3 regions of the Dorea hominis genome follow, and region 2 is predicted to be linked to each of the others. Evidence: predicted binding sites of a transcription regulator. Region 2 holds the regulator's gene; each other region holds the start of a gene.
The links. The regulator Rex, encoded in region 2, represses fermentation and respiration genes when NADH is low (regulators of the CRP and FNR family bind a similar motif). The targets are predictions, from matches to a motif close to ATTGTTAANTANTTAACAAT.
Positions count from the first base shown of each region.

Region 1: the regulator Rex is predicted to act here: its motif matches at 2,111-2,130, upstream of H8S07_RS13450 (trans-4-hydroxy-L-proline dehydratase activase).
Region 3: the regulator Rex is predicted to act here: its motif matches at 2,987-3,006, upstream of H8S07_RS03415 (glycerol dehydrogenase).

Region 1 covers NZ_JACOOY010000023.1:95-6,925, reverse strand. The annotation lists gene lon (endopeptidase La) at 1-1,338, shown strand, start outside; gene yihA (ribosome biogenesis GTP-binding protein YihA/YsxC) at 1,354-1,956, shown strand; gene H8S07_RS13450 (trans-4-hydroxy-L-proline dehydratase activase) at 2,213-3,121, shown strand; gene hypD (trans-4-hydroxy-L-proline dehydratase) at 3,126-5,501, shown strand; gene H8S07_RS13440 (helix-turn-helix domain-containing protein) at 5,723-5,932, shown strand; gene H8S07_RS15045 (transposase) at 5,896-6,084, shown strand; gene H8S07_RS14545 (ATP-binding protein) at 6,078-6,227, shown strand; partial or broken gene H8S07_RS14540 (hypothetical protein) at 6,348-6,831, shown strand, end outside.
Region 2 covers NZ_JACOOY010000002.1:175,577-182,407, forward strand. The annotation lists gene ppk1 (polyphosphate kinase 1) at 1-1,306, shown strand, start outside; gene abc-f (ribosomal protection-like ABC-F family protein) at 1,464-3,389, opposite strand; gene H8S07_RS02235 (redox-sensing transcriptional repressor Rex) at 3,524-4,180, shown strand; gene H8S07_RS02240 (NAD(P)H-hydrate dehydratase) at 4,354-5,853, shown strand; gene alr (alanine racemase) at 5,866-6,831, shown strand, end outside.
Region 3 covers NZ_JACOOY010000003.1:165,367-172,197, reverse strand. The annotation lists gene H8S07_RS03430 (ATP-binding protein) at 1-895, opposite strand, end outside; gene H8S07_RS03425 (RNA polymerase sigma factor) at 1,095-1,616, shown strand; gene H8S07_RS03420 (anti-sigma factor C-terminal domain-containing protein) at 1,613-2,896, shown strand; gene H8S07_RS03415 (glycerol dehydrogenase) at 3,081-4,175, shown strand; gene H8S07_RS03410 (DUF2798 domain-containing protein) at 4,262-4,753, opposite strand; gene H8S07_RS03405 (CocE/NonD family hydrolase) at 5,047-6,831, opposite strand, start outside.

The DNA of each region.
Region 1 (6,831 bases), on a different contig from region 2:
AAAGTAAAGGAACGTGTGCTTGAATTTCTGGCGGTACGCGCTCTGACGAAGAACACAGATGCACCGATCCTCTGCCTGGTTGGACCTCCGGGAACCGGTAAGACATCCATCGCAAAATCACTGGCGCATGCTTTGAAGAAGCCGTATGTGCGTATTTCACTCGGAGGCGTACGAGATGAGGCAGAGATCCGCGGTCACAGAAAAACTTATGTCGGAGCGATGCCGGGAAGAATTGCAGCGGCTGTGAAGAATGCCGGAGTGAAGAACCCACTGCTCCTTCTGGATGAGATCGACAAAGTCAGCAATGATTATAAAGGGGATACATTTTCAGCACTTCTGGAAGTACTGGATGCGGAGCAGAACAAGAATTTCAGAGATCATTACCTGGAGGTTCCGCTGGATCTTTCGGAAGTATTATTCGTGACAACAGCGAATACATTACAGACGATTCCAAGACCGCTTTTAGATCGTATGGAAGTGATTGAGATCAGCAGTTATACGGAAAATGAAAAACTTCATATTGCAAGAGAACACCTGATCCCGAAACAGCTGAAAAAGCACGGTTTAAAAGAAAAACAACTGTCGATCAGCAAGAAAGCTCTGTGGAAGATTGCAAGAAATTATACAAAAGAAGCCGGAGTCAGGCAGATGGAACGTAAAATTGCTGATATCTGCCGCAAAACAGCAAGAGAGATTTTGGAAGATAAGAAGAAAGCCGTACGCGTGACAGAAAGGAATCTGGAACATTATCTCGGAAGAGAGCTGTTCAGCTATCAGATGAAAAATGACAAGGATGAAGTTGGTATTGTGCGGGGACTTGCATGGACAAGTGTTGGCGGCGATACGCTTCAGATTGAAGTAAATGTCATGCCGGGAGAAGGCGAAATCCTGCTGACCGGTCAGCTCGGAGATGTGATGAAAGAATCCGCGCGTACAGGTATCAGTTATATCCGCTCCGTCAGCTCGGAGCATAAGATTGACGAGAAATTTTTCAAAGAGCATGATATTCATATACATATACCGGAAGGTGCAGTGCCAAAAGATGGTCCGTCGGCGGGAATTACAATGGCAACAGCAATCTTTTCGGCTGTTACAGGGAAAAAAGTCCGTGCAGATCTGGCAATGACCGGAGAAATTACGCTGCGTGGAAGGGTTCTTCCAATCGGAGGTCTGAAAGAAAAGCTTCTCGCTGCTAAAAATGCGGGAATCCTGACAGTTCTTGTTCCAAAGGAAAATAAAGCGGATGTAGAAGAGATATCAACAGAGATTACAAAAGGACTGGAGATCATTCCGGTTTCTCATATGGATGAAGTATTGAAGCTTGCATTAAAGCGTTAAAAGGGGGAAAAGAATATGGTTATAAGAAGCCTGAATCTGGAAACAGTATGTGGAATTACAAGTAAATTACCGGAAAATGAACATCCGGAAATTGCATTTGCAGGAAAATCAAATGTTGGAAAATCATCCCTCATTAATGCTCTCATGAATCGGAAATCATTTGCGCGTATTTCCGCGACACCAGGAAAGACACAGACGATTAATTTTTACAATATTAATGAAGAATTATATCTGGTAGATCTTCCGGGATATGGATATGCAAAAGTATCTGAGCAGGAAAAAGCGAAATGGGGTCAGCTCATTGAGCGGTATCTCCATGGATCGGAACAGTTGAAGGCAGTCTTTCTTCTGATTGATATCCGGCATGATCCGTCTGCGAACGACAAACTGATGTACAGTTGGATCGTGGAGCAGGGATTCAATCCGATCATTATCGCGACTAAATTAGATAAGATCAAGCGCAGCCAGGTACAAAAGCAGATCAAAGCAATTCGCCAAGGATTAAATCTGCTTCCGGGAACGATTGTTATTCCATTTTCATCTGTGACGAAGCAGGGAAGAGATGAGATATGGGAGCTGGTTGAGACGGAATTTATGGAGAAGAATGAAGAGGAGTAATGGATGAGAGAAATTGTCATCTGTGAAGATGTAGAGATTGAAAGAAACCTTTTGAATACAGTACTGCTATGGAACTGCTGTTTCTTGACACCTACATGAAAGAATTAAACGGCATGGAGACAGCGCGAAGAATAAGAGAATAAGGAAAGAGAAGTTTGATAACAGATTGACAAACTTCTCTTTCTTTGTTATTATTAGACTAAAGTACAAACAAAAGTCTAACAGTAAAACAAAAGTAACGGGAAGGAGTAAGATCATGAATTATATTACGAATATCCAGAAGTATTCTATTCATGACGGAGATGGAATTCGTACTACCGTTTTTTTTAAGGGATGCCCACTGAAATGTGTCTGGTGTCACAATCCGGAGACGCAGCGATTTGAAAGAGAACTTCAGTACGATAAGGAAAAATGCATTGGATGCGGAGCCTGTGCAAAAGTCTGTCCGCAGAGCGCGATTTCAATGACGGAGGGAAAACCGGTTCTTGACAAATCTCTGTGTAATCTTTGCGGAAAGTGTGAGAATTACTGCCCGGAAGGAATCCGTGAGACAGTGGGAGAAGAGTATCCGGTAAAAGAACTGGTAAAAGAACTGATGAAGGATCTGATGTTCTACGAGCAATCCGGCGGCGGTGTTACTCTTTCCGGCGGAGAAGTTATGGCAATGTCTACGGAGTATGTGCTGGAAATTGCCAAAGCACTTAAGAAGGAAGAGATTTCTTTAACAATTGATACGTGCGGATATGTGCCGTATGATAAATTTGAAGCGGTTTTACCGTATGTAGATACATTTTTATATGATGTGAAAGTGATGAATCCGGAGCTTCACAAGAAGTACATAGGCGTAGATAACAGACTGATTCTTGAGAACCTTGTGAAATTATCGGATGCAGGAGCAAGGATTTACATCCGTATTCCGACAGTCAAAGAAGTGAATGGCAATGATGAGAATATGAAGGCAACCATTCAGTTCTTAAAAGAACACAATATCCATCCGGCACAGGTGAATTTGTTGCCGTACCATAATACAGGAAGCAGCAAGTATCCAAAACTGGATATGGAATATAAAGGAACTGATTTAACGGCACCAACAAATGAAGAGATGGAAGGTTTTGTAAAACTTTTCCAGGATGAAGGCTTCTCAAATACCAGAATAGGAGGTTAAAACAATGGCAAAAAGAGGCATGAATGAAAGAATTCAGAAACTGAGAGAACTGAGTGTAACAACACCGGTACATATCGACTTGGAGAGAGCGAAGATCGAGACAGATTTTTACAGAGAGAATGATGGAAAATATTCTATTCCTGTAATGAGATCTATGGTATTAAAAGAGTATTTCTCCAAGAAGACATTATATCTGGGTGATGGAGAACTGATCGTAGGTGAAAAAGGAAAAGACCCGCAGGCATCTCCGACATTCCCGGAACTTTGTTGCCACAGCGTAGAAGATATGACAGTTATGAGCGAGCGTGACCTTGTATCTTTCCATACAACAGAAGAAGACAGAAAGCTTCAGGCAGAGGAGATCATCCCATTCTGGCAGGGACGCAGCATGAGAGAAAAACTTCTTGCAACTATGACTCCGGAGTGGAATGACTGCTATTCAGCAGGTATGTTCACCGAGTTCATGGAGCAGAGAGGACCGGGACATACATGTGGTGGAGAACAGGTATTTACAACCGGATATATGGATTACAAAGAGAAAATCAAGAAGACAATGGATTCGCTTGATTTCTTAAATGATCCGGAAGCATACGACAAGATGGAAGAGTTAAAAGCTATGGATATTTCCTGCGACGCAGTGATCATCCTTGGCGAGAGATATCATGAATTAGCACTGGAGATGGCTGAGAAAGAAGCTGATCCGGTTCGTAAAGAAGAATTAAAACAGATCGCAGCCAACTTGGAAGTTGTTCCTGCACATGCACCAAAGACATACTGGCAGGCAATCCAGTTATACTGGTTCACACATCTGGCAGTTACAACAGAGCTGAACCCATGGGATGCATTCAGCCCGGGACGTCTTGACCAGCATCTGATCAAATACTACGAGGCAGATACGGAAGCAGGAATTCTGGATGATGATAGAGCAAAAGAGCTGTTAGAGTGCTTATGGGTGAAATTCTACAACCAGCCGGCACCGGTAAAAGTAGGTATCACACTAAAAGAAAGTGCTACATACACAGATTTTGCAAATATCAATACAGGTGGTGTGACGCCGGACGGACGCGATGGAGTTAACGCAGTCAGCTATCTGATCCTTGACTGTATGGACGAGATGAAACTGGTTCAGCCAAACTCTAACGTAACAATCAGCAAGAAGACACCGGCACGTTTCTTAAAGAGAGCATGCGAGATCTCAAGAAAAGGATGGGGACAGCCGGCATTCTACAATACAGAAGCACAGACAATGGAGCTTATCAATGCAGGTAAATCACTGGAAGATGCACGCCGCGGCGGATCTTCAGGATGCGTTGAGACAGGAGCATGGGGAAGTGAAGCATATATCCTGACCGGATATCTGAACATCCCGAAAGTATTCCAACTTACACTTTACAATGGATTTGACAATGAATCCGGCAAACAGCTCGGTCTGAAACTTGGTTATGCAAAAGACTTCAAGACATATGAAGAATTATGGGATGCATTCCAGAAACAGCTGAAACATTTCATCGATATCAAAGTACGTGGAAATAATGTAATCGAGAAATTATATGCAGAGAACATGCCTGCACCGTGCCTTTCAGTTGTAACAAACGACTGTATCAGCAATGCAAAAGATTACAATGCAGGTGGAGCAAGATACAATACAAACTATATCCAGGGTGTAGGTATCGGAACTGTTACAGATTGTATCACAGCAATTAAATATAACGTATTCGATAAGAAAAACTTCACAATGGAAGAACTGATCGAAGCGATGGATCATAACTTTGAAGGATACGATGCAATTTATCGTATGGTACATGATAAGACACCGAAGTATGGCAATGATGATGACTATGCAGATTCTATCATGCAGGATGTATTTAACCTGTACCATGATTTGATTACAGGACGTCCGACTATGAGAGGCGGAAAATACGGAGTAGATATGCTCCCGACAACATGCCACGTTTACTTCGGAGAAGTAATCGGAGCAACTGCTAACGGAAGAAAAGCAAATGTTCCGGTATCTGAAGGTATCTCACCGGAGAAATCCGCTGATACAAACGGTCCTACAGCAGTTATCAAATCCTGCTCAAAGATGGATCACCTTGCAACAGCAGGAACTCTTCTGAACCAGAAATTTACTCCGGATGTTGTAGCAGGAGAAAAAGGACTTGAGAACATGTCCAGCCTGATCCGTAGCTATTTCGCAATGGACGGACATCATATCCAGTTCAATGTCATTGACAGACAGACATTGATCGAAGCACAGAAACATCCGGATGACTACCGCGACCTGATCGTTCGTGTAGCCGGATACAGTGACTTCTTCCGTAACTTAAGCAAACCGTTACAGGATGAGATCATCAACCGTACAGAGCAGTCTTTCGGCTAAGATGTAAAATAATATAAGATATAAGACAGGATATCCGGAAATGTAAAAGTTTCCGGGTATCTTTTTATTTGTTAGGGCAAAGCCCTGTTTTACATTGTGGAGTTTTTCGTTGATCCGAAAAACGGAACTTTGGAAAACAAATAAACCACCTGCTGTTTGATATGATACCTCTAAAGTAGACAGATTAAATATAAAAATCTGTTACTTTGGAGGTATTTTTCATGTCCAGAAAAGCAAAGTTTACACCGGAAGAAAAAGAACAGGCTGTTATAGATTATCTTGAAGAAAATAAATCTAGAACACAGATATGTGGAGAACTATGTATTTCTTCAAGAACCATTCAGGACTGGGCCTTGATTTATAACAAACATGGACTTGCCGGTTTTTCAAAAAAATGCGAAATGGGTCTTATTCGAAAGAATTTAAAATGAAAGTGGTTGAGGAATATGTAAGAGGTGACGGCTCTTCCATTGATTTAGAAATAAAATATGATATCTCTTCCGGTCTTTTAAGAAAGTGGATTAGAATGTATAATGCCAATAGAGAGCTTGTCTTTCAGATGCTATCATCGGCAAAATGTTGATTTATGGACGTAATGCGACTGGCAAGACGAACCTTGGAAGAGCAATTCTTGATATTGGTTCAACAATGTTTGGCGGAACAAGATATGCGAGTAATGGAATTTTACTCAACGCGGATTCCAAAGAAGATGCAGCAATGTTTTAATATGAATTCAGATTTGAAGATACAGAATTAAGTTACAAATATTCGAGATTATCAAATCAGGAATTACGTGAAGAAGAATTATCTGTAAATGGAAAAATCATTTTTAAATGTAATTTTGGTTTGCGAGAATATAATTTTGATAATTTAGATTATATTGATGCAGAAACTGCCAATATAGAGCGCTATTTACAATCTCTGGAAGTTGGAAAAGATGATGAAATCAGTGAACCAAAACTTCCATTTTTGAGATGGCTGATTAGTAATATGGCTTTGAAAAATGATTCAGCTCTTATCCGGTTATCGAATTATGTTAGAAGAATGATGATGATTACAGTAGGAAATGGGATGCAGTATCGCTTTGGAAGACTGAATCAAGGTTTTTATGATAGTCTGGAAAATCCGGAACATCTGAAGGATTTTGAAGATTTTTTAAATGCAATGGGTATTGAATGTAAATTGGTATTAAAAAAAATACCAGACGGACAAAGAGAACTGTATTTTTCACATGAACAATTAGTTCCATTTTACCATTATGAAATGGCAGAAAATGTGATTCGTTTCTTTAAACAGAAGTATCCAAAAGCAGAAGACTGTGCACCTAAGA
Region 2 (6,831 bases):
TTCAAGAGAAATGAATAAAAATGTTGTTGCAACATTGTGTAAATATCTGGAAATGGACAAGACGCATGTGTTTTTGTCGGATGCACCGCTGGATCTCTCATTTGTATTTGAAATCCAGGATCGTCTGAGAAAAAATCCGGAACTGTTTTATGAGAAAAAGGTGCCGCAGAAATCACCGATGTTTCAGGATGGTGAGAGTATTCTTGCGCAGATACGCAGGGAAGATAAGTTACTTTCCTATCCATATGAGTCTATCCGCCCATTTCTTCATATGTTAAATGAGGCGGCAGAAGATCCGGATGTTATTTCAATAAAAATGACTCTGTACCGCCTTGCAAAGCAGAGCAAAGTCGTGGAAGCACTGGTAGAGGCGGCAGAGAATGGAAAAGAGGTTATTGTTCTTGTAGAGCTGCGTGCAAGATTTGATGAAGAAAATAATATTGAATGGTCCAGAAGACTGGAAGATGCCGGATGTCAGGTAATCTATGGGCTGGATGGATATAAAGTGCATTCCAAGCTGTGTTTGATTACAAGAAAAAATGATAATCATGTGGAATATTTTACACAGATCGGAACGGGAAATTATAATGAGAAAACATCCAGACTGTATACAGATTTATCCCTGATGACATCAGATCCTGCAATTGGTCTGGAAGCATCCAATGTATTCCAGGCACTTCTGAAAGGTGAAGTTGTTGAACAGTCAGAGAAACTTCTTGTCGCACCAAAATGCCTGCAGAACCGTGTGCTGGAAATGATTGATGAGGAAATTGAACACGCCAGACATGAAGAACCGGCATATGTCGGTGTGAAATTAAATTCGCTGACAGATAAGAAAATCATTGATAAACTGGCGGAAGCGTCAAAAGCAGGTGTAAAAATTGATCTTGTAATACGTGGAATCTGTTGTCTGCTGCCGGGAGTTCCGGAAAAGACAGAAAATATCCGCGTGATCAGTATTGTAGGACGTTTTCTGGAACATTCCCGTATTTATATTTTCGGAACAGAAGAGCGCAGTAAAGTTTATATCGCATCGGCGGATTTTATGACAAGAAATACGGTACGCCGCGTGGAGGTAGCTGCGCCGGTGGAGGATGTAAGATTGAAGGAATGTCTGCTTAAAGATTTCCGGATTATGTTAAATGACAATGTCCAGGCGCGGAAAATGAACCCGGATGGAAATTATACAAGAATAAGGAATGACAAAGAGCCACTTTCTGCCCAGGAATATTTTTATGAGGAGGCTTATAAAAAAGCCGGAAAAAAAGAGCAGCCACAGGTGAAAACGGAAACGGCAGAATCATAATGAGATGGACAATCGAATAAAGATGAAGTGATGATTCGGTATGATTATATAATTGGAATTGCACCGTTAAGTAAAAAAGGCTTTAACTTCTCGCAGTCAAAGCCTTTTTGTATTATTTATCTTATGCGATAAGAACAGTAGTTTTGACTAAGATAATTTAGTCTTCAGCAAGAATTTCCCAGTTTTTATAAAGAGTTTCCAACTCTTCCGCAATCTGTACTTTCTCTTTGGCGAGTTCCTGGCATTTGACAGAGTTTGTGAAAATCTCTTCTTGCACCATAAGATCATCAATTTCCCGGTCGCGGTCTTCGAGTACGCTGATGCGTTCTTCCGTCTTTTTTAATTCATTCTGGCGTTTGCGTTCCTTAGCCTGCAGTTCTTTTTGTTCCTGCCAGCTTAATTTGGAAGCGGAGACTTCACCGGAATCGGTGGAAGAATCAGAAGTCATATCGATATTTTCTGTATATGCAGCTGTGAGTTCTTCCTTTTTCTCCAGATAATAATCGTAATTTCCAATGTAATTGACAAACGTATGATGCGTAAGATCCAGGATTCTTGTGGCAGTCTGATTGATGAAATAACGGTCATGCGAAACATAGAGCAGTGTTCCGGTATAATTATTCAGCGCTTTTTCCAGAATTTCTTTTGAGGTAATGTCTAAATGGTTGGTCGGCTCATCGAGGATCAGGAAGTTTGCTTCAGAGAGCATAAGCTTTGCAAGAGAAACACGTCCTCTTTCACCACCGCTTAAATCGGAAATCCGTTTAAAGACATCGTCTCCGGTAAATAAGAATGCTGCAAGCATGTTCCGGATCTGCGTATTTGTAAGAGTCGGGTAATCATCCGAAATCTCTTCAAAGATTGTCTTTTCCATATGGAGCACATGGTGTTCCTGATCGTAGTAGCCAATCTGGACATTCGTACCAAGGGTGAAAGTTCCGTTGTCTGCAGGGAGAACCTGATTTAAAATCTTAAGCAGAGTCGTCTTGCCGGTTCCATTATCGCCGATGATCGCAACGTGTTCGCCACGCTTGATCTCAAAACTGATATCTGAAAATAACGTCTGTGGTGGAAAGGCTTTACTTAAATGTTCTACCGTCAGTACATCATTACCGCTGATGGTTGCAGGTTCAAGCTTTAACTGAAAGTCTTTGTTTGTTTCTATCGGTTTTTCTACCGGCTTGATCTTCTCAAGCATTTTCTCACGGCTTTCCGCCCGTTTGATTGATTTCTCGCGGTTGAAAGAGCGGAGCTTTTCAATAACAGCTTCCTGATGCTTGATCTCTTGCTGTTGGTTGAGATATTCTTTGATACGCGCTTCGCGGATCTGCTGTTTTTTCTGAGAGTAATCAGTATAATTACCAGAATAAGTCATCAGTTCACCGTTTTCTATTTCGATGACTTTCGTAACAATCCGGTTCAGAAAATAACGGTCGTGTGAGACGATCAGTACTGCACCCGGATAATTTAATATGTAAGTTTCCAGCCACGTGATTGAATTCAGATCCAGGTGGTTGGTCGGCTCGTCCAGAAGCAGGATATCCGGTTTAGTAAGCAGAAGTTTGCCGAGAGAAACACGGGTTTTCTGTCCTCCGGAGAGCGTATTCACCGGCTTGGTAAATTCTTCTTCCTGAAAACCTAGTCCCTTTAAGACGCCAGTCAGTTCGCTTTCATAAGCATATCCATTTTCGCGTTCAAATGCTGCGGTCAGCCGGTTGTAGGAGTCCATGTGGTCTTCCAGAGAGTCTCCACTTAAGTCCTTCATCTCCAGTTCCAACTGACGGATCTTCTGTTCCATGGCAATGATATCTGCTTTTGCCGTGCGCACTTCTTCGTAGATCGAACGATCTGTATTCATGTCCTGATGCTGGGCGAGATATCCCATAGTCTTTCCTTTGGTCAGGATGACGGAACCACCATCTGACGGCAGTTCTCCGGCAATTATCTTGAAAATAGTAGATTTGCCGGCTCCGTTCGGGCCTACAAGGGCAGCTTTCTCATGATCTTCTATATGAAAAGAACCATCTTTCACAATGATTTCTTCACCAAATGCTTTGTTAATTCCATGACAGGCGAGTATCATAAAAAATTCCTCCTTATCTGTTCACATACGTTCTTATTATAGCGAAAACGTAATAAAAAAACTACTAAAAAATTGACTTTATTCATACAATTTTATATAATAACAGTTAGAATACATATGGGAAGGTGAAAAAATTGGATAATCGAGGAATATCACAGGCAGTCATCCGACGTTTGCCGCGATATTATAGATATTTAGGAGAACTCCTTGAAAATGGGGTAGAACGTATTTCTTCTAACGATCTGAGCAAAAGGATGAAGGTTACTGCGTCTCAGATTCGTCAGGATCTTAACAATTTCGGAGGATTCGGACAGCAGGGATACGGCTATAATGTCAAATATCTATATACAGAGATCGGCAAAATCCTGGGACTGGAAGAAGATCATAAGATCATAATCATTGGTGCAGGTAATTTGGGACAGGCACTTGCAAATTATGCAGCGTTTGAAAAACGTGGATTTATCCTGACCGGAATTTTTGATGTAAATCCGCGTCTGGAGGGAGTTGCGATTCGTGGAGTGCCGATCCGCATGATGGACGAGTTGAAGTCCTTTGTCCAGAAGAATGATGTAGAGATTGCTGTACTTACAATTCCAAAAGAGAAGGCAATCGAAGTTGCGAATATGCTTGTGGAGAACGGCGTGCGCGCGATTTGGAACTTTGCACATACAGACCTCAATCTGCCGGATAACATCATTGTTGAGAATGTGCATTTGTCAGAGAGTCTGATGCAGTTATCTTATAACATCAGTCGTTATAATGAAGACCAGCGCAAAAAAGGAAAGAACTAGTAAAAGCAGACGTATAGAAACAGGCATGTGTATACAGGCTTGTTTTTATACGTCCTTTTTATATGATACCAGAGCAGAAAAGCCTGCATTCATGTGAGCTTGTCAGTAAGCGGATGTAAGGTTTTGTGACTCCGCAGGTGTCATAAGTACGATTATATTAGGGAGATGAGCATATGAGGTTTTTACCGGATGGAGACAGTATGAAGGCGGCAGATAAGGATACGATAGAGAATCTCGGTATCCCATCACTGGAACTGATGGAACGTGCGGCGAGGAGTTGTATTGATTCCATGAAAAAGGAAAAGCTGGATTTTACAGATGTTCTGATTGTCTGTGGATCGGGAAATAATGGCGGAGATGGTTTTGCTATCGCGAGACTTTTAAAAGAAGAAGGATGTGCGGTTACTGTTTTTATGGCGGGGAATCCGGCACATTTAAGTGCGGAATGCCGATATCAGTGGAAGCTTTTTGAAAGCATTGGAGGATCGATCCGCGACCACTACCCGGATGGCACATACAGCCTGATCATTGATGCTATATTCGGTGTTGGTCTGAGTCGTGAAGTAACCGGGCATTACCGGGAAGTTATTGAGTGGATGAATGAAGCGTCCGGAACAAAAGTTGCAGTGGATATTCCATCGGGAATCAATGCCGGAAATGGTTGTGTGCTTGGTATTGCATTCCGCGCAGATTATACAGTGACGTTTCAGGTTGAGAAGATCGGACTTATCTTTTATCCTGGAAAAGAATATGCAGGTAAAGTCACAGTGACAGATATCGGAATATCACTCCGGACGATGGAGAAGAACAAGAACATTGCATATCTGCCGGACAGAGAGGAATATATCAGAATGCTGCCGGACAGACCGGAAGATTCCAATAAGGGTACTTATGGAAGGCTGCTTGTGATCGCCGGAAGTAAAGGGATGAGCGGAGCTGCATTTCTTAATGCAATGGCAGCTTATCGGATGGGAGCCGGACTGGTGCAGATTTATACGGAGGAATCGAATCGGATCATTTTACAGGCACTCCTGCCGGAAGCAATCATCACAACCTATACAGAATTTGACAAGGAAGAAGTGAAACGGCTTTTAAGCCACGCAGATGCGGTATGCATTGGTTCCGGACTTAGCAGATCCAAGACTGCAAAGAAGATTTTAAAAACCGTATTGTCCAATGTGGAAGTAGCATGTGTGATCGATGCAGATGGACTGAATCTGCTTGCGGAGCATTTGAAATATACAGAATATCTTACAGAAGGAAGTTTTATCCTGACTCCGCATATGAAAGAGATGTCCAGACTGACCGGACTTTCTGTTCCTGAAATCAGAGCTAACAGACAGCAGGTGCTGGAATCTCTGACGGAAGAATGGAACGTTACCTGTGTCCTGAAAGATTCAAGAACGTTGATCGGAGAAGCCGGAAAACGGACCTGTGTCAATACAAGTGGCTGTCAGGCGCTGGCAAAAGGCGGTTCCGGAGATGTGCTTTGCGGTGTGATCGCCGGACTTCTGGCACAAGGAATCAGTACATTCGAGGCGGCAACTCTCGGAACTTATATACATGGATTAAGTGGTGAAACAGCTGCGAGAAAGAAAAACAGTTACAGTATTCTGGCAAGGGATCTGCTTGAGAGCCTTGCAACAACGGACATTACAAATAGTAATTTATAAGGAGGAAGAACAATGAAAAATTATACAAGAGTGTGTGCAAGAATCAATCTGGATGCAATTGAATCAAACGTAGAGAATATGAAGAATAATTTACAGGAAAATGTTCCGATGATCGTTGTTATTAAGACAGATGCGTATGGACACGGTGCTGCTCAGGTAGCACATCTTCTGGAGCCAAAATCTTATGTATGGGGATTTGCAGTTGCTACATTAGATGAAGCAGTATTACTTCGTAAAGCAGATGTGACAAAACCGATCTTGATTCTTGGATGCGTCTTCCAGGATCAGAGAGAAGATCTTATCAATAACGAGATTCGAATGACAGTATATACAGAAGAGATGGCAAAAGAACTGTCTGATCTTGCCGTGAAACTTGGCAAAAAAGCTTATGTACATATCAAACTGGATACCGGTATGGGAAGAATCGGATTCAAAATCAATGACGAAAGCGCTGATACGATTGAAAGAATCAGCAAACTTCCGGGACTTGTACTGGAAGGAATGTTTACACATTTCTCCAAAGCTGATGAGACAGATAAGACATATACAAACAGTCAGTTTGAGAAATATATGCGGATGAAACATGCACTGGATGAAAAGAAAGTATATTTTACTTATTATCACTGCTGCAACAGTGCAGGAATCATTGACTGCAAAGAAGATAATCTGAGCCTTGTTCGTGCAGGTATTTCCACTTATGGTATGTATCCGTCTGAGGAAGTTCATAAGGAAAATGTTGCGTTGATGCCGGCATTGGAACTGATCAGTCACGTTGCATATGTAAAATGGGAAGATCCGGATGAGTTGATAAGTTATGGCGGAACTTATAGGACAACAAAAAGGACAAAGATTGTTACGGTTCCGGTCGGCTACGGAGACGGTTATCCGAGAAGTCTGTCCAACAAAGGTTATGTCCTGATCCACGGAAAGAAAGCACCGATCATCGGACGTGTCTGCATGGATCAGTTTATGGTGGAT
Region 3 (6,831 bases), on a different contig from region 2:
GCCTGCGCTCATCTTCTGTGACAATTGCCGTAACATCACTGTGATAACCGCCTAACACCTGTTCTTTTTCTCCTTTTTCATAACATGCCCCACCGCAACGCACATAGATCATGCCCTTATCCGGATGCTCCCATTGATAAGTATTTTCTGAAACATTTCCATCCAGCATTTCCTGCACACTGTCCTGCACAGATTGTACTGCTTTCTCCGGGATACGGGAATACCAGAAATCATAAACTTCTTCCTCTGATAAAAACTGTCCCTCGATTCCAAGTACCTCTTTCATCTTCGGATTTGCATACATCCGCGGCTTTTTTCCTTCCATTAGGCGGATATACCATATTCCAAATCCTGCAGTTTCCAGAATATTGTTTGTATCCTGCAGTTCACTTTTACTCTTTTCCTGTGCTTTAAATGCCTGCGCTATTACAATATTGATAATGATAAGCGCCGCCATAAGTGCCAGACCTAGGAGCGCCGTTGTCCCCGGAACGCTCACATTGGCTTTCTTTAACGGATATGTCACCGCAAGATTGTAATTTTTATATTTCTCACTAACCAGATAATTCCATTCTTTTTCAATCTTATCTGTCTTCTTTAACCGGACTCCTTCCTTCTTCGGAAGCGGAAGAAAACTCGCCCCGTCATCTTCCCATATGTAAATTGTCATTGTCTCTGTGAATGGCATTTTAGAAATAAATTCTGTAATGTCCGCTCCATCACCGGCATTTTTATCAATTACAGATTCCGCCTGATCCAGCACCATACCGCATGCCATTCTGGCACTTTTTTTATTCATATTTATCTGCAATTCCACACTTCCACCCAGAATAAATACAAATATAATAAATAAAATAAAATTAACCTTTCCTGCGCTCACATTTTTCCGAAACATGTGAAAACCTCCCATTTTATCCCCCTCTATCTTCAATGTCACTTTTTATCCATATTTTAGACTAAAATTCAGTCTTATTATACCATAAAGTGATACCCGAAAAAATTATTAAACAAAATCGTTACCTCTTTAAAGCAAAATTGTTATATAGTTAAGAAAGCTACGGATATCTCAAGTATGAAAGTGAGGGGGTGAGGATCTGAACAAATATTTACTGGAACAACTGTATAAACGCTACTACAGAGAACTGTATCTTTACATCTATTCACTCAGTTCAAACTGCACTGTAACTGACGATATTTTACAGGATACATTTTTAAAAGCCTGGCTTTCGCTGAAGGATTCTCACACCAATATGCGTGCCTGGCTTTATATGGTAGCGAGAAATCTTTACTACAATTATTATAAGAAAGCAAAAACTCTTGCATCACTGGAGGCAATCCATACAGAAGATGTAGCTCCTATTTCGGAATATTTTATCAAGAAGGATGTTCTGGAAGAAATTTTACAAAAAGAAGGGACAAAACAGCTTTGGGAAGCGATCCACCATTTAAAAGGACAGCAGAAAGAAGTCATTCTTTTACAATATTTTGGAGATTTTTCCCAGAAAGAAATTGCCGCCATGCTACGGCTCACTACCGGCAGCGTGAAAATGCTTGCCTATCGTGCGAAAAAAGAGCTCAAAAAATATCTTATATCATATCAGGAGGGAACAAGATGACTTATCGTGAATTAATTGAATTATATAAAGCCGGCGAACTTGAGCCGGAACAGCAAAAAAAAATAGAACAGGACATTGAGCGTCAGGAAGCTATTGGTGATTATCTTTATGAAAAAGAGGAAATTCCGGAATTAGGCGATGTATTTATGGAAAAAGACGATACCGATTTTATCAAAGTCGTCAACCGCTCTATCCGAAGTGCTTTCCGCAAACTTGGACTCGCTGTGCTTGCAGTCACACTTGTACTGGTGTTATTTATACAATTTTGCCTGCCGTCAGTCGTTTCCAGATTTTATTATAATCCTGCCAAAGAAGCCAAGGCCGGTCAATCCACCCAGACACAGTTCAGCCGGGATATGGCAGCTTACACAGAACTGTTTCTTCCGGGTAAGCGCAGAGTTTCTGCCACTGTGGAATCAAAAGGATATGGCGATTATAATTTTACAATTCCACAGACTTTCAGCATGACCGGAACGATGACAGATGTCTCCGGTTATATTACACGCGGAAAAATCCATTACTATGACAGCAATGTTTTAAAAACGCCAGTCGGCAATTCATTTTTCTGGAATCAGGCAGATGCAAAGTCAAAAACCTCTTCTGCTTCTGAAAATGTTGCATACATGGAAAAAGTTGCAGATTTGAAAGAAGACGAATCTATTTCCACAAGCGCCGGTGGAAACAAAGAAGATTCAAAAGCTTACATCAAAGATCTGGATTCACGTAAAATGTACTTAGCTTATGTATCTCTGGAAAATATTATGGATTATCCTTCTTTTGCAAAATATATTCAAAAGCAGAAGATCAACGAAGTATGGTGTGGTGTGCAGACAAATGCATTTGATTCTTTAGATGGTGATCCGTCCTATACACTCCATACCTCAAATATCGGTTTCGTATGCAATCCTTCTTCTTTCAGCCCGATTGCATGGAATGATAAGAAATATCCTAATTTATTTCCGGGATGTAAGATCAATAAAGATGGCTGGATTGATGAAGCAGATAGTGCAATTAAAAATCTATACAAAGGAAAATATGCGAAGCAGCATTTTCTGAGCCTTTTAAATTACCTTACCGATCAGGAAAAATTTGTACAGATGATGTCCGAATCCGGTAATACAGGAACTTTTAATGCCGGAATACTTGCACAGGCGAAATCCTATGTGAAGAAACACGGACTTCACATCTATGGATACGCAACCGTTACGGATAAAGAAACTCTGGAGGAACTGATTAATCAGAAAGAAGTCTATTCAATCTATACAGAAGAGATGCAGTAAAACTAAATTTGGGACGGGGATTTTCTAGAAAATCCCCGTCCCAAATTTAACACTTTATCACATTAAACCCATCGTTATTTTTTTAATTAATATGTTAAAAAATTATCACACTTTTTTTGAAATTATGCTATACTATAGACGGCAACAAAAAGATATATATAATTTCAGGAGGTAACTGATCATGATGGAGAGACTTAGAGCAATGCGTGAACCACTCAAATATGTACAGGGCAGAGATGCACTTTTGAAGTTTCAGGAAGAAATGGGCTATATGGGAAAAAGATGGTTATTTGTCTGTTCCCGGAGCGGATATAAAGCCTGCCACGATAAAATCGAGCAGAGTTTTAGAGATTTAGACGACTACAGACGTTATGAAATTTTCGGCGGCATTTCCAGCAAAAGTGAAATAGCCAAAATGCAAGACATTGTAAAAGAAGACAAAATAGACACTGTTGTTGCTGTCGGAGGTGGAAGTGCAGTCGATACAGCAAAAGCAACTGCATACTATTCAGGAAAACATATCGTTATTGTTCCTACGGTTGCTGCAACTGATGCACCATGTACCGGACTTTCCGTTATTTACAACGACGATCATAGTTTTGATAAATATTTATTCTATCCTACTAACCCGGATGCAGTCATGGTTGATACGACGGTCATCGCCAATGCGCCGGTAAAATTCCTCATTGCAGGAATGGGCGATGCACTCGGAACTTATTTTGAAGGTCGCGCTTCTATCCGTACTGAATCTGCCAGTCTGGAAGGTACTGGAATCACAAGAGCCGGTCAAGCACTTGCAAGATTGTGTTATGACACACTTCGTGAATATGGTAAACAGGCTGTAGAAGCATGCAAAGTACATGCTGTTACTCCTGCTTTGGAGAATATTGTAGAGGCAAATGTATATCTTTCCGGTGTTGGTGCTGATAATGTAAACTGTGCCGCTGCACACTCTTTCTACAACGGTGTAACTTCTCTTGGAATCGCACATGCCGACCACGGCTGCTGCGTTGCACTCGGAACATTGGTTCAGCTTATTCTGGAAGGTGTTCCAAAAGAAGAATTTGAAGAAGTACAGAATTTCTGTATGGAAGTCGGTCTTCCTGTTACACTTGAAGAAATTGGAGTTACTACTGCAGAACAGGTTGAAACAATCGCCAAAAATGCCTGTGTACCAGGTGAAACCATCCACAATCTTGCCGGCGACGTACAGCCGGTTGAACTGTATGATGCTATCCTTCAGGCAGATGCAATGGGTAAGCTCGCACTTGGCAAATAATATAATCATACATTAACAAACGGGGCTGGCGCTTTAATGATTACTAGCGCGCCAGCCCCGTTATATTTCTTAATTATAACATTTTTCTATGATTCCGCACCTACTGCATCTGATGCATTTTCCTTTTCCGGAAATAATTTTCCAAAAATAAAACGAATACACGGTCCGCAGTAAAAAATCTGCCAGAATAATGCAACCGGGAAATTAAAAAATGTTGTTTCAAACCATGTTGCAATCACATTTGCTCCTGCATTTTTGAAAAGTACTGTCGCGATCAGACTCATAACCGGACACATAATGCATACGATCATTGCAGAAATTGCAAGTACGATTACAATCTGTCTGTCCTTCGGTGTCACAATACGGAACGCAAGTGCATGTGCCATCTTATCTACTACAAAGAACTCCAGTAAAAATGCAACCGGCCACATGATTTTCATTTCTCCAAAAGCCATCAGGAAAATTTCATTGCTCATTCCACCCATGTTCAGTGCGATATTGTAACAGACCATGACGTAGACCATCAAAAATGACATCATCAGTGTAAAAAAAATGTTTTGAAATAAAGTTTTTGGCATTGTTTGTTCTCCTTTTCTCTCATAAATTCTTAAAATGGGTACAAAAAAAAAGACACTTGTGTTGTTCGTTAATCAAGCATACACTTGTGTCGTTTCCAATTAATACCAAAATCTTTATTTATTTTTCATACGGTTAATTATTCTAACAAATTCCCGTCGAAAATGCAACTCTCAACTCCAAAATATTCTTTGATTTTTACCAGGAAAGCATTATCTTACTTTCCTGGCATCTCTTTCATTTACATCTCATCTTATAACACATCATCATAACATATCTAAGACAATCGCTTCTGCTATTTCAGAGTTAATGTTCTGTCCTCTGCTGCTTTTGTCACAGGTACTTCCGCTTTCACAGATGCATTATCGATTGCAACACTGTAAGTCTTATGGATCAGGCAGTTTACCGGATCTTCTGTTGCAATTACAATCGCAAGGCTATGTCCCGGCTGCACCGTATATCTGGTCGCATTCAGATAAATGTTATAATCGTGATATTCACCCTTTTTAAGTTCAATACTGTTCTGCGCTGTCTCCGGTTCGTATCCTGCTTCCGGGTTACACAGGTCTGCAAATGCTCTTGTGATCACACGGTATTTTTTATGTACTGTCTTAAATTCAGCTTCATCAAATGCCGGAAGATCTCCGCCATTTACAATGCCACCTTCTTTTACGACCTCTACCGGAACAATATTTCTCTCCGGATCAACTGTCTGAATGCTGTCAAATTCCTCATCACACACATCGCAGAGAAGAACTGCAACTTCCACATCATCCATCTTACCGGAAATTTTTGAGTTTCCAAGCTTCATCGTAAGTGTATCTGCATCATTTCTGTTCTCCGGATGGAAATCGCATTCCGCATCTCCGTCTTTTAATGCAGCTCTCATCTTCAGGCACACAGTACCCTGCACTGTAACAGCTTTCTCAAATGGTGCTGTCACATAACGTTTGCCCATGTTGGTAGATGTAATACCCATCACGTCATCGAAGTTTTCTGCACTGATTCCGGCTTTCTCCCAGTCTGTATCGATCACTGCCTCTCCCGATTCAGCGCTGTTAAGCTTCATGCTGTCACTTACGAGCCATGACTTTTCTGTTTCCCACTTCTTCTGATCATAGTTCGTCTGTGCCAGAACTTCCGGCATCTCTTCTGCATCATTTTCCACATCAAACAGATAATGAGAAATCCATTTATTTACAACGTCATCATAGAATTGACCATTGAGCAAAATACCGTAATTTTTATTCGGCATAGTCGGTGTGATATGTGGTCCCTGATGCACGATTGTCTTCACTGTCTGTCCTGCCTGTTTGAAAGAACGGTACATCATCTCAAACTGTTTCGTTGAAACATTCTCATCATTCAATCCCTGTACGATCAGAGCGCTGCATTTGATCTTATCTGCATTTAAGCGATAATTTCCGCTTCCCCAGAACTCCGGATCATAGTCAAATCCACATTTTAACTGCTGCAAACTTAATTCGTGATGAAATGCGGCGATATCATCCAGCTGCTTCTCAGATAATGTCTCGTCATTATAGCGGCTGGAGCAGTAGTAAGCCAGAAAACTATTTAACATCTCTTTTGGCCAGTAACGCTGTGCACCCTGCATATTCTGCTGTGTGTACCAGTCTGCGATTCCTGCAACCGGAACGATTGTCTTAAGACCTTCCACACCGGTTGTTGCCACTGCAAATGGCATTGTTCCTGCATAAGATCTTCCAGTCATGGCAACTTTTCCATTGCACCAGTCTGCCTTTGTCTCGGTTGTTCCTGTGCGGTCTGCGTAAGCAGTGCGGTCTCCGTGCAGCCATTCTACCACACATTTGAAAGCATCTCTTTCAAAATCTGAACCGACAAAATTAAATCCATCTGAGCCGAGTGCACCAAATCCTGCGCTGACAATCACTGCAAATCCACGCACAAGATAATAGTTAAAATTCTCTAAATTCTCGTAAACCATACTGTTGTTGTTCCCTTTATCCGGGTAATACCAGTCAGACGGATCTGTTTTAAGTGCCAGTTCCATTGCACTGATAGAACCAGTCGGTACACGCGGATCTGCCTTGTGATTCAA